DNA from 2 places in the Paenibacillus motobuensis genome. Region 1 is predicted to be linked to the other one. Evidence: riboswitches for the same ligand, from Rfam matches in the RefSeq annotation. Region 1 holds a riboswitch; the other holds the start of a gene.

Evidence for each region. A riboswitch is a leader RNA that binds a small molecule or an ion and turns the genes downstream of it on or off. The one in region 1 is predicted to bind cyclic di-GMP.
Region 2: linked by a shared signal. The riboswitch ahead of ABD014_RS22265 (methyl-accepting chemotaxis protein) and the one ahead of ABD014_RS17335 (glycosyl hydrolase family 28-related protein) in region 1 are both predicted to bind cyclic di-GMP.

The regions. Positions count from the first base shown of each region.
Region 1 is NZ_BAAACX010000015.1:306,712-311,175, forward strand. Features, by position in the region: gene ABD014_RS17320 (NAD-dependent epimerase/dehydratase family protein) at 1-853, opposite strand, end outside; gene ABD014_RS17325 (hypothetical protein) at 875-1,807, opposite strand; gene ABD014_RS17330 (glycosyltransferase family 4 protein) at 2,012-3,214, shown strand; cyclic di-GMP riboswitch class I at 3,354-3,445, shown strand; gene ABD014_RS17335 (glycosyl hydrolase family 28-related protein) at 3,517-4,464, shown strand, end outside.
Region 2 is NZ_BAAACX010000025.1:25,825-30,288, forward strand. Features, by position in the region: gene ABD014_RS22265 (methyl-accepting chemotaxis protein) at 1-1,651, opposite strand, end outside; cyclic di-GMP riboswitch class I at 1,809-1,897, opposite strand; gene spoIIE (stage II sporulation protein E) at 2,083-4,464, opposite strand, start outside.

The sequences.
Region 1 (4,464 bases):
GCTCCCATGCTAGTGCATTACACAGCAAGCTGTTATCGAGAACAGATCTGAGTATATCTCCGGGCCGTGGTTCTGCTCTACGGACCCCCGCCAGCGGATGAAGATCAGATAAGATGCGCACTAATGTGTTGATGGAGTGCTCTGTGCCTGTCGACAGGTTCATGACCCCTGACTGCGGGGACTGGCTAGCTCTGTAAATAGCCTCAGCTACGTCCTCCACATAGATGAAATCACGCGTCTGTTCGCCACTACCATAGACGGTCAGACTTTGACTGTTAAGCATCCTCTTCATGAACATGGACACTACTCCGCCTTCTCCAGTCAATCCTTGTCTCGGGCCATACACATTCGCGAATCGGAGACAAAGTGTATTCAATTGATAGAGCTCACTCCATTTACCGCAGTAATACTCCCCCAGGAGCTTGTTGATGCCATAGGTCGAGACGGGCTTGCAAGGCAAATCCTCGCCCAGCGGAATTTCCTCACTGAGACCGTAGACAGCGGCTGATGAAGCAAAGAGGAACTTCTTAACATGATGCTTGGCAGAGAGCTGCAGTATGTTCGTAAGGCCAAGAATATTCGACTTTGTATCGGCATACGGGTTCTCCATAGAAGTAACGATATTGATCTGAGCGGCCAAATGAACGACGATATCGATATTCTGCTCAGCGAATATGGCATCGCAATTTGGACTCTCTACATCAATAATGTACGAGGTGTGTGGGAATTTAATATGTCTTACATTGCCGGAAGAGATATTATCGATAATGATCACATCACTGCCCTCTTCATAGAACTTCGCAGCGACAAAAGAACCAATAAAGCCGTAACCGCCGGTAATAAGGACTTTCAATATAGTCCCCCCTATATATATCTATAAATTCTGGCCCTTCCTACTGTTCAGCCAATTACGGCATGAACGGAGGGCTTCCTTGAATACGGGCAGTCTAACCTGATAGTAAGGGACCAGTTCTCCACCCCATCCTGACTTAGAACCAGCTACCGATGGGAGATTTGCTCCGACCAGGTCGACGTTGTGTATGCCGATTCTGGTCAAATCCTCAAAGGCAAAATGCTGGGACTGCTGAACAACTCCATTTGTTAAATGATTGGTCTTGCTGCCGGCTGCCCAGCCGAAGGACCAATCCTCGTTCATTACGATAATGATGCTGGCGCTGACAGCTTCACCCTCTGGCGAATAGCAGACATAGCAGCGGAAGTTGTCGTGGCCGAGCAATTGTTGGGCAAGCTGGAGATCGGATAAGGTCAGATCATGGTGAAATCCCTTCCGGTTCTCCGTGGCAATCAGACATGGAAATATCTCATTCATGTCTTGTGTCAATGCAGATCGGTAGCCAGTTTGTGTTGCTTTCTTGATCTTGCTGCGAATTTCGGTGCTAGCCTGCTCAAGCGAATACGGCAGTTTGAGATGATAAGTGTATTTAACATTGGCTTTGAATCCACGCCATAGAAATGGACGAATGTCAGTGATATCTGGCGGAAGAACAAAGCTTGCAGATCCCCCGTGACGAATGATCTCCTCGGTCATTTGCTGCGACAGCTGCCGCCATTGCTGGTTGATTCGGTAAGGCTTATCCGTTGGCGTCGGGTGAAAGAAGGTAGGGTGGAACGGATTGAGAGGCGGAAGAAAGAGTTTGCCTTTTTGATTGAAGAAGAACAGGCTCTCAATATAGGCATTCGAATCAGAGTTCTGAAATTTGACAATGTTGGCGCTGCATCCCCATTTAAGATGATTAAAGTCGGCCCATCTAGTCAGCATCTCGTGCTCTTGATGAAGAGTTCCCATAAATCGCCTCCAATATGATGAAGTGGCGAGGTTAGTTATATCTGGAATTATCTATGAACAATATAGCAAACGTAGACGGACAAGTCATGCAATTTTTGAGTACCAACTGGTTTTTATTGTAATTCTATTTTTTCATTGATATATTTTAGACAAGTCAGCTAGACTCCACCATAATTCGCATAAAATAACGAATTTGGAGTGAGTATTGTGCCTAAAAAGGTATTATTCTGCGCTACTGTAATCTCCCATTTGAAAGCATTCCATTTACCGTATTTGCGCTGGTTTCAGGAGCAGGGCTGGGAGGTACACGCTGCAACTTATGGAACGGAGGCCATTCCCTATGTGGACAAACAGTTCAATATTCCGATACAGCGTTCTCCATTCAAGCTGGATAACTGGCGGGCTTATCGGCAGTTGAAGGATATTGTACGGGAAAATAATTATGAGATCATCCACTGCCACACTCCGATGGGGGGAGTATTGACCCGACTTGCAGCGAGACAGGCCCGCCGCACAGGCACGCGGGTTCTCTATACTGCTCATGGATTCCATTTCTTCAAGGGCGCTTCATTTCAGAATTGGCTGCTCTATTATCCTGTAGAGAAGTATTTATCTCGCTATACTGACTGTTTATTAACAATGAACGCGGAGGATTACAACCGGGCACTAGACCATCAATTCAAGGCAGGAGCGATCGCTTTTGTGCATGGCGTCGGAATCGATTTTGACAAATATAAGCCTGTCCATGAACAAGAGAAGAAGCAGCTAAGGGAATTGCATGGCATCGAGTCTGACGAGTTCATCATGATTTATGCTGCCGAGTTAAGTCAACGTAAGAATCAGGCCTATCTCCTGGAGGTTATCTCTCTATTGAGAGAGAGAATTCCCCGTCTTCGGCTGCTTTTGGCTGGGCAGGGTGCATTGGAAGGACAATATCGGGAGCAGGTCAGCCAGTTAGGATTGGAAAATGTCGTTACCTTTCTCGGCCATCGTACGGATATGGATCAGATCTATGCATTGGCGGATATCGCCGTGTCGTCCAGCAGACAGGAAGGGCTGCCTGTAAATATTATGGAGGCGATCGCTACCGGTTTGCCTGTAGTCGCTACAGATGTGCGGGGGAATCGGGATTTGGTAGAGCCTGGGACACACGGCTTTTTGGTTGGATTGGACGAGCCGTCTGAATTCGCTGAGCGTATTTGGGAGCTGTACGACAATCCACAACTGAGAGCCGACATTCGCGCGAACCGCGACAGACTTATCTCCCTCTATTCAGTGTCTCATGTATTAGGCGAGGTGACTCCAATATACACCGATACGGCGAGACAGTGGGATATTAAGGAGAGGAACCAGGGTAATAAGAAGGACTCGACCCATCAATATAGTGAGAGAGAAATAGGAAAATAGATTTACAGATTATGAGAGAATATGTTAATATTTAATAGACTGATCTTGTCGAAATAAAGGCTAATTTCGATTCAACTTTGATAGATTACTTGCATACTATAAAACTATGAATCTATGAAACTCCGAATTGAATATGAGAACGACGAAACGGCAAACCGCGTGAAAGCGCGGGACGCAAAGCTATAGGGGCTTCGTGAGACGACAACTCTCACATGCCAGCCAGTTCCCGAAGGTTCTTAGGATATGAGAGTAGGAAGGTCCTGAGACAAGGGGCCTTCTATTTTTTTATCCTAGGAGTGATTATGATGATGAACCGTATATTCAGAAGCATAGTTTTCATAGTTTTAATTATAGTGCTTAGCGGCGTAATCATGCCTGTTCCAGGTAACGCTGCAGCAGTTGCTTCGGCAGCTGGAAGCGCGGAATTGAATGTGAAAGATTATGGCGCGGTAGGCGATGGAAGCACGGACGATACGTCCGCTGTACAGCAGGCGCTAGATGCGGCCGCGGGCCGCGGGGGCCGCGTGTATTTTCCGGCTGGAACGTATATGGTGAATCCGGAGAAGACGCTGATTGTCGAAGGGAATACGACGATTATCGGGGATGGAGCAAGCTCTGTAATTCAAGCCAGCAATCGCAGCTTCGGCTGGGAGATGATGAGGGCTACGGGAAGTCATATTGCGATCAGCGACATTACACTGGACGGCAATATGGCTGTGAATCGCGTACTTGTTATCAGCGGCGGAAGCAGCGATGTGAAGATCAAGAAGAGTATTATCTCAAACGCTACGCATAGCAAGGACCCGGCCAGTGACTATTATACTGGCGTTGTGTCAGGAATCGTCGTGTACGGGAATACCAATCAGATAGAGATTGATTCTACAGAAGTAAAGAATATCTCCGCGGTTAATCTAACTGCTGGCAGCTTGATTTCAAGAGGAATCTACGTGACGACGACTTGGGGCTCCAAGGAGAAGGCAGCGGTGAACGTTGCTATCAAGAACTCTCATATTCATCATATTGGACCGGCGGATGATGGAGACGGTATTTATTACGAGGATCCGAATGTGGATAGCAAGCAGGGCACGAATACGAAGAGTGTGATTGTCGGCAATACATTCGATCATAATGCCAAGCGAGCCATTAAGATATATGCGCAAGGGATCACCGTTGAGAATAACCGGATTACGAATTCGTACCTGAACAACAACTATTACAAAGGCAAGGACAGTGGCAAGCTGGCTCCGGAC
Region 2 (4,464 bases), on a different contig from region 1:
TGGCACTCTCCTTGATTCGTTCGGAGATAACCGCATTTCTCTCTGCATATTCGGCAATCTGCTTAATGGTCGCCGTAATCTGCTCTGTCTCAGCTACCATCTCCTCGGTAGCCGCAGATACCTCCTGAATTTGACTGGTCACGGAATCTGTACCATCTAGTATCGTAGCGAAGAGCTCTCCTGTCTCTCGAACGACCTGGATACCGGTAGCAACATTCCGTTCTCCTTCGCCAATTGCGGCGACGGCTGTGCTTGTCTCTTTCTGGATATAGTGAACCAGATCAGCGATCTGCTCTGCTGACTTGGCAGACTCCTCAGCCAGCTTCTTCACCTGGTTAGCTACAACTGCAAAGCCTCGTCCTTCCTCGCCTGCTCTGGCCGCCTCAATGCTGGCATTTAACGACAATAGATGAGTCTGTTCGGCGATTTGTGTAATCACCTGTACGATCTCCTCAATTTGCCCGGAACGTCTTTGCAGTTGTTCAATCGATACGACCGATTGCTGCACGGATTGCTGGATGGAATCCATCTGCTTAATAACCCCACTGATATTATCCCGTCCAATCTCAGACTTGTCCTTCATCTGCATCGATGCATCAGACAACGCTGAAGTGCTGCTAGCAATCGTTCCTACGCCTGAATTGATCTCTTCCAGTGAAGTAACACTCTCGGAGATCGACTTGCTCTGCTGCGAGGCCTTCTCTGAGATTTCTTCAATATTATCGCTGATCGCCATAGAGCTCTCATGATTCGTCTCCAGTGTCTCGAACAGAATCTTCGACTGATCGGCCGATTGAATAGAGACCGTCTTGATCGTCGCTACCAGTTCATTCATATTGCGAACCGTTGCATTAAACTTCTCATTCACCTGACCCAGTTCGCTCTCATCCGTCTTCAACTGTACGCTGAAATCGCCTTTGCTAAGCTTATCCAATGCGGACATAAGATCCTTCACGGGTGCAAAAGTCCTCCGGGTCGTGAAATATTGAGACGATAAAATAACGATCAGAATGGCAATAAGCGCGAGAACCGTATATTTCAGCAAATCGGTTTGACCGGTCATAATTAGACTGGCATCGAAATCCATGCCTATGTATGAGAATATTTCACCATTCTTGTCCTGAACCGGATAGAGTACCGTCAACCAAACACCGTAATCGTCCTTATAAGGCTTTGTGAACGTAATTTTCTTTGTCTTCAGCATTTCCTCGACGCCCTTCACATGGTAAGCAGGCTGTCCAAGCATATCGCCCAGGAACAAGCCCTCACCCTCGAACATATCAAGGATTGCCGTCGGAAAAGCGATCATCTGGGTACTATCGTTCTCTACCTTCGCTCCAAAAATATAACCTTGTGCAACATCGGGGTGAGTCGCTGACAAGTCATCAAATACCTTCGTCAGCTTCTTCTGAAGCTCCGAATTGCGATCCGTGTCTGTCACCGCCGCTTTGGCTTCTTCCGGAGTGATCCTGTCCTTCCAGGCCTCCATGACCTTCTGTGAGTTGTCCTCCAACTGATTAGTTAATACGGCACCTTGAATATAGTAGCTGGCAGCAATCAAGATAACACCGGTCATCAGAATAGAGACACTCGTTAACAACATATTTTTCGTGACAATGCTCAAACGGTTAAAAAAACCAAAAATCTTCATATTCAGTCTCCTTTTCGTTCCAGATAGTGACTTGGAATTAAGTATAATTCCTTTCAATAAATTGCTTTTTTTTACATTCTCCCTTCAATAAGCAGATCCACCCAAAATTTAGGCAAAAAAAAAGATAACCGCATAGCAAACACTATAGGTTACCTCTTTTAGCAACTGGCTGACATACCCCCATAAGGAGAATTAGTCCCTATAGCTTTGCGTCACTACCTTTCGATAGCTTTGCCCAAACATGTATAAAATTAGTTCGATGGATGGATCTATCTAACAAATTTCGACAACACGACATGATAATCTTACTATGATTTTCAAAACATTCCCATGATAAATAATACCATAATTGTGTACGTTATATGAATTTTACCATCTTTTGATTCGCTACTTAAGTCCTATCCTGCTAATAAATGACTGCTTATCACGTGTCAGCTTACAGTCCGCGGTCGCTCCAGCCTTGATATTCCTGGAATATGCAGGGTCGCCCACTCGGGCAACAAATGGTCAATTTTAGCTACTACAACTGTCATATCATCATGGATCGTATTTTTCTGATAGCGGATCACTGTCTCCAACAGACAGTCGGCGATTTCCTGCGGGTCATCCGCATGAATCTCCGAGATCATCCGTTTGATCCACAGTTCCTTATTCACAGCATAACCGGGAGCATCATACACTCCGTCCGTCATCATAATCAAAATGTCGCCGGGAAGCAGCTGCACCGTAACCAGATCAATCTCAATATCCTGAATGATCCCAATCGGCAGATTGCTAGCCGTAATCGGTATAACCTCATTCCCTCGTTTGATAAAGCTCGGCGATGAACCAATCTTGAGGAACGTCGTCTGCGCGGAGAACTCATCGATCAGAGCCATATCAACCGTAGCATATACTTCATCCGGCGAACGAAGCATGAGAATCGAATTGACCGATTTCACCGCTAATTTCTCATCCATACCAGATTGAAGCAGCTGTTCAAGAATGCCAAGCGCTGTGCTGCTCTCCAGCCGGGCCCGCTCACCATTGCCCATCCCGTCGCTGATGGCAACAGCATAGGTTCCATTTCCAAGCTCCATTGCACTAAAGCTGTCCCCGGATAACAAGTCTCCGCCCTTAGCAGCTCCGGCGACTCCTGTCGTCACTTCGAAGGTCTTGGCCGAACCGAAAGTTACGGTCGCTAGTCCGTCTCTGCCTGTAGGCATATTCTCCCGGACTACCGTAATATGCTCGTCCACAATGTCGGATAATAGCGGCGCTATAATCTTCCGACACTCATCGAACCCGCGAGTATACGCATGGACAATTTCAATCTCCACATTGCCATGGTCCAGATTAATGATGTCTATGCTATGAATAGACAACCCCATTTTGTCGAGCGCGTCCCGGATCTGCTCCTCCTGCTTATACATCGCCTGGCCTTCGCGCTGAATCTCTCGCGCCAAATCCTCCATAACTTGAGAGACTCCTGAGAGCTGTTCAGCTACAAGCTGTCTGCTATCGTATATTTGCCGCTTCCAATGCATATCATTCTGATATAGGCTATATTCTTGCTTCATCAGATCGAGTACTTGATCCGTCTTGACACACAGCTTATTCCATTTGGGAGGCAGATCACGCTTCGATAGCTCCGGATTATCTTCAACAGCCGTCATCATCTCCGTCATTAATTTATAGGTCTGATAGAAATTACCGTCCCAGCAAACCTTGCGGCGTAGGCAATTCCCACAAGCCCCTTCAGTAATCGCATCCATGAAATGGCCAACCTCTTCACTCTGCTTGGACATTTCACCGCTACTGGCCATTTGACCGAAGCTGCGCGACAGTTGCTTGAACACTTGGGAGAACTGAGCCACCCGTCCGGCTGTAATCTCCCTAACCCGCTTGGCATATTCATGCTGCGACTTGATGTGATCCTGCGTACCAGGAACATACTTGGCGATAACGCTTATGGCGCCCTTTGGAGTTACTAAGAAGAGGAGAATTGCTATGCAGCTCTCCCAGGTTGAAGACATGACCTCAGCTGGTCCTGTTAAATAGATAGCTAGAATAGAAGATCCTAGCAGCATACCCAAAGCAACAGCCCATTTGCGCCCTTCCCGCAGCATGCCTGCCAGCATGCCGGCAAAAGCTAGCAGACTCATCTGGTAGAGCGCTGTCATATTGGCCAGACTGAGGATTAGCCCGGTGATTACGCCTACTGAAGCTCCTAGCGAAGCACCCCCAACCAGGGCAAACAACAGAATCAAATATCTCGACATAATATGTTCGATCGATAGACCATATATTTCCCATCCGACAGCCCCGGTCATCACCGATGCCAACAGAATAACCAGACAGAGGATCTCCTCGCTCCTGAGATGGCGTCCCTTCCTGCGAAGGGAGAAGACCGGAACGGATTGAATAAATACCAGGGTCAATACGAAGCTGAGTACAGAATCAGCAATCATCATCATCATCGAATACCAACTTAACGAAGGACCAACGACCGCCTGGAATAATCCTACGAGGAAGGTACTAGTGAATACCGCTAAGGGAGCATAAGAAATATCCGCCCGCTCAAAACTCTCAAGTCCTCTATGAATCAAGTAGAAGATTAGTAGCTCCACAGCAATCCATAGTCCATGTTGAACCGGGGACAGAAGCGCTCCAATCACCATCAGGCTCCCTGCCGTTATGGCAATATCACGGCGCATAAACATCATCACTGCAAAGAAAGCAGCAGCGAACGGCGACAACTCGTCCAGTATAGTAGCTCTTCCCAGTAAGAATGCCATCACCAGAAAGAGCAAATTCCATTTATTCACCGTAAA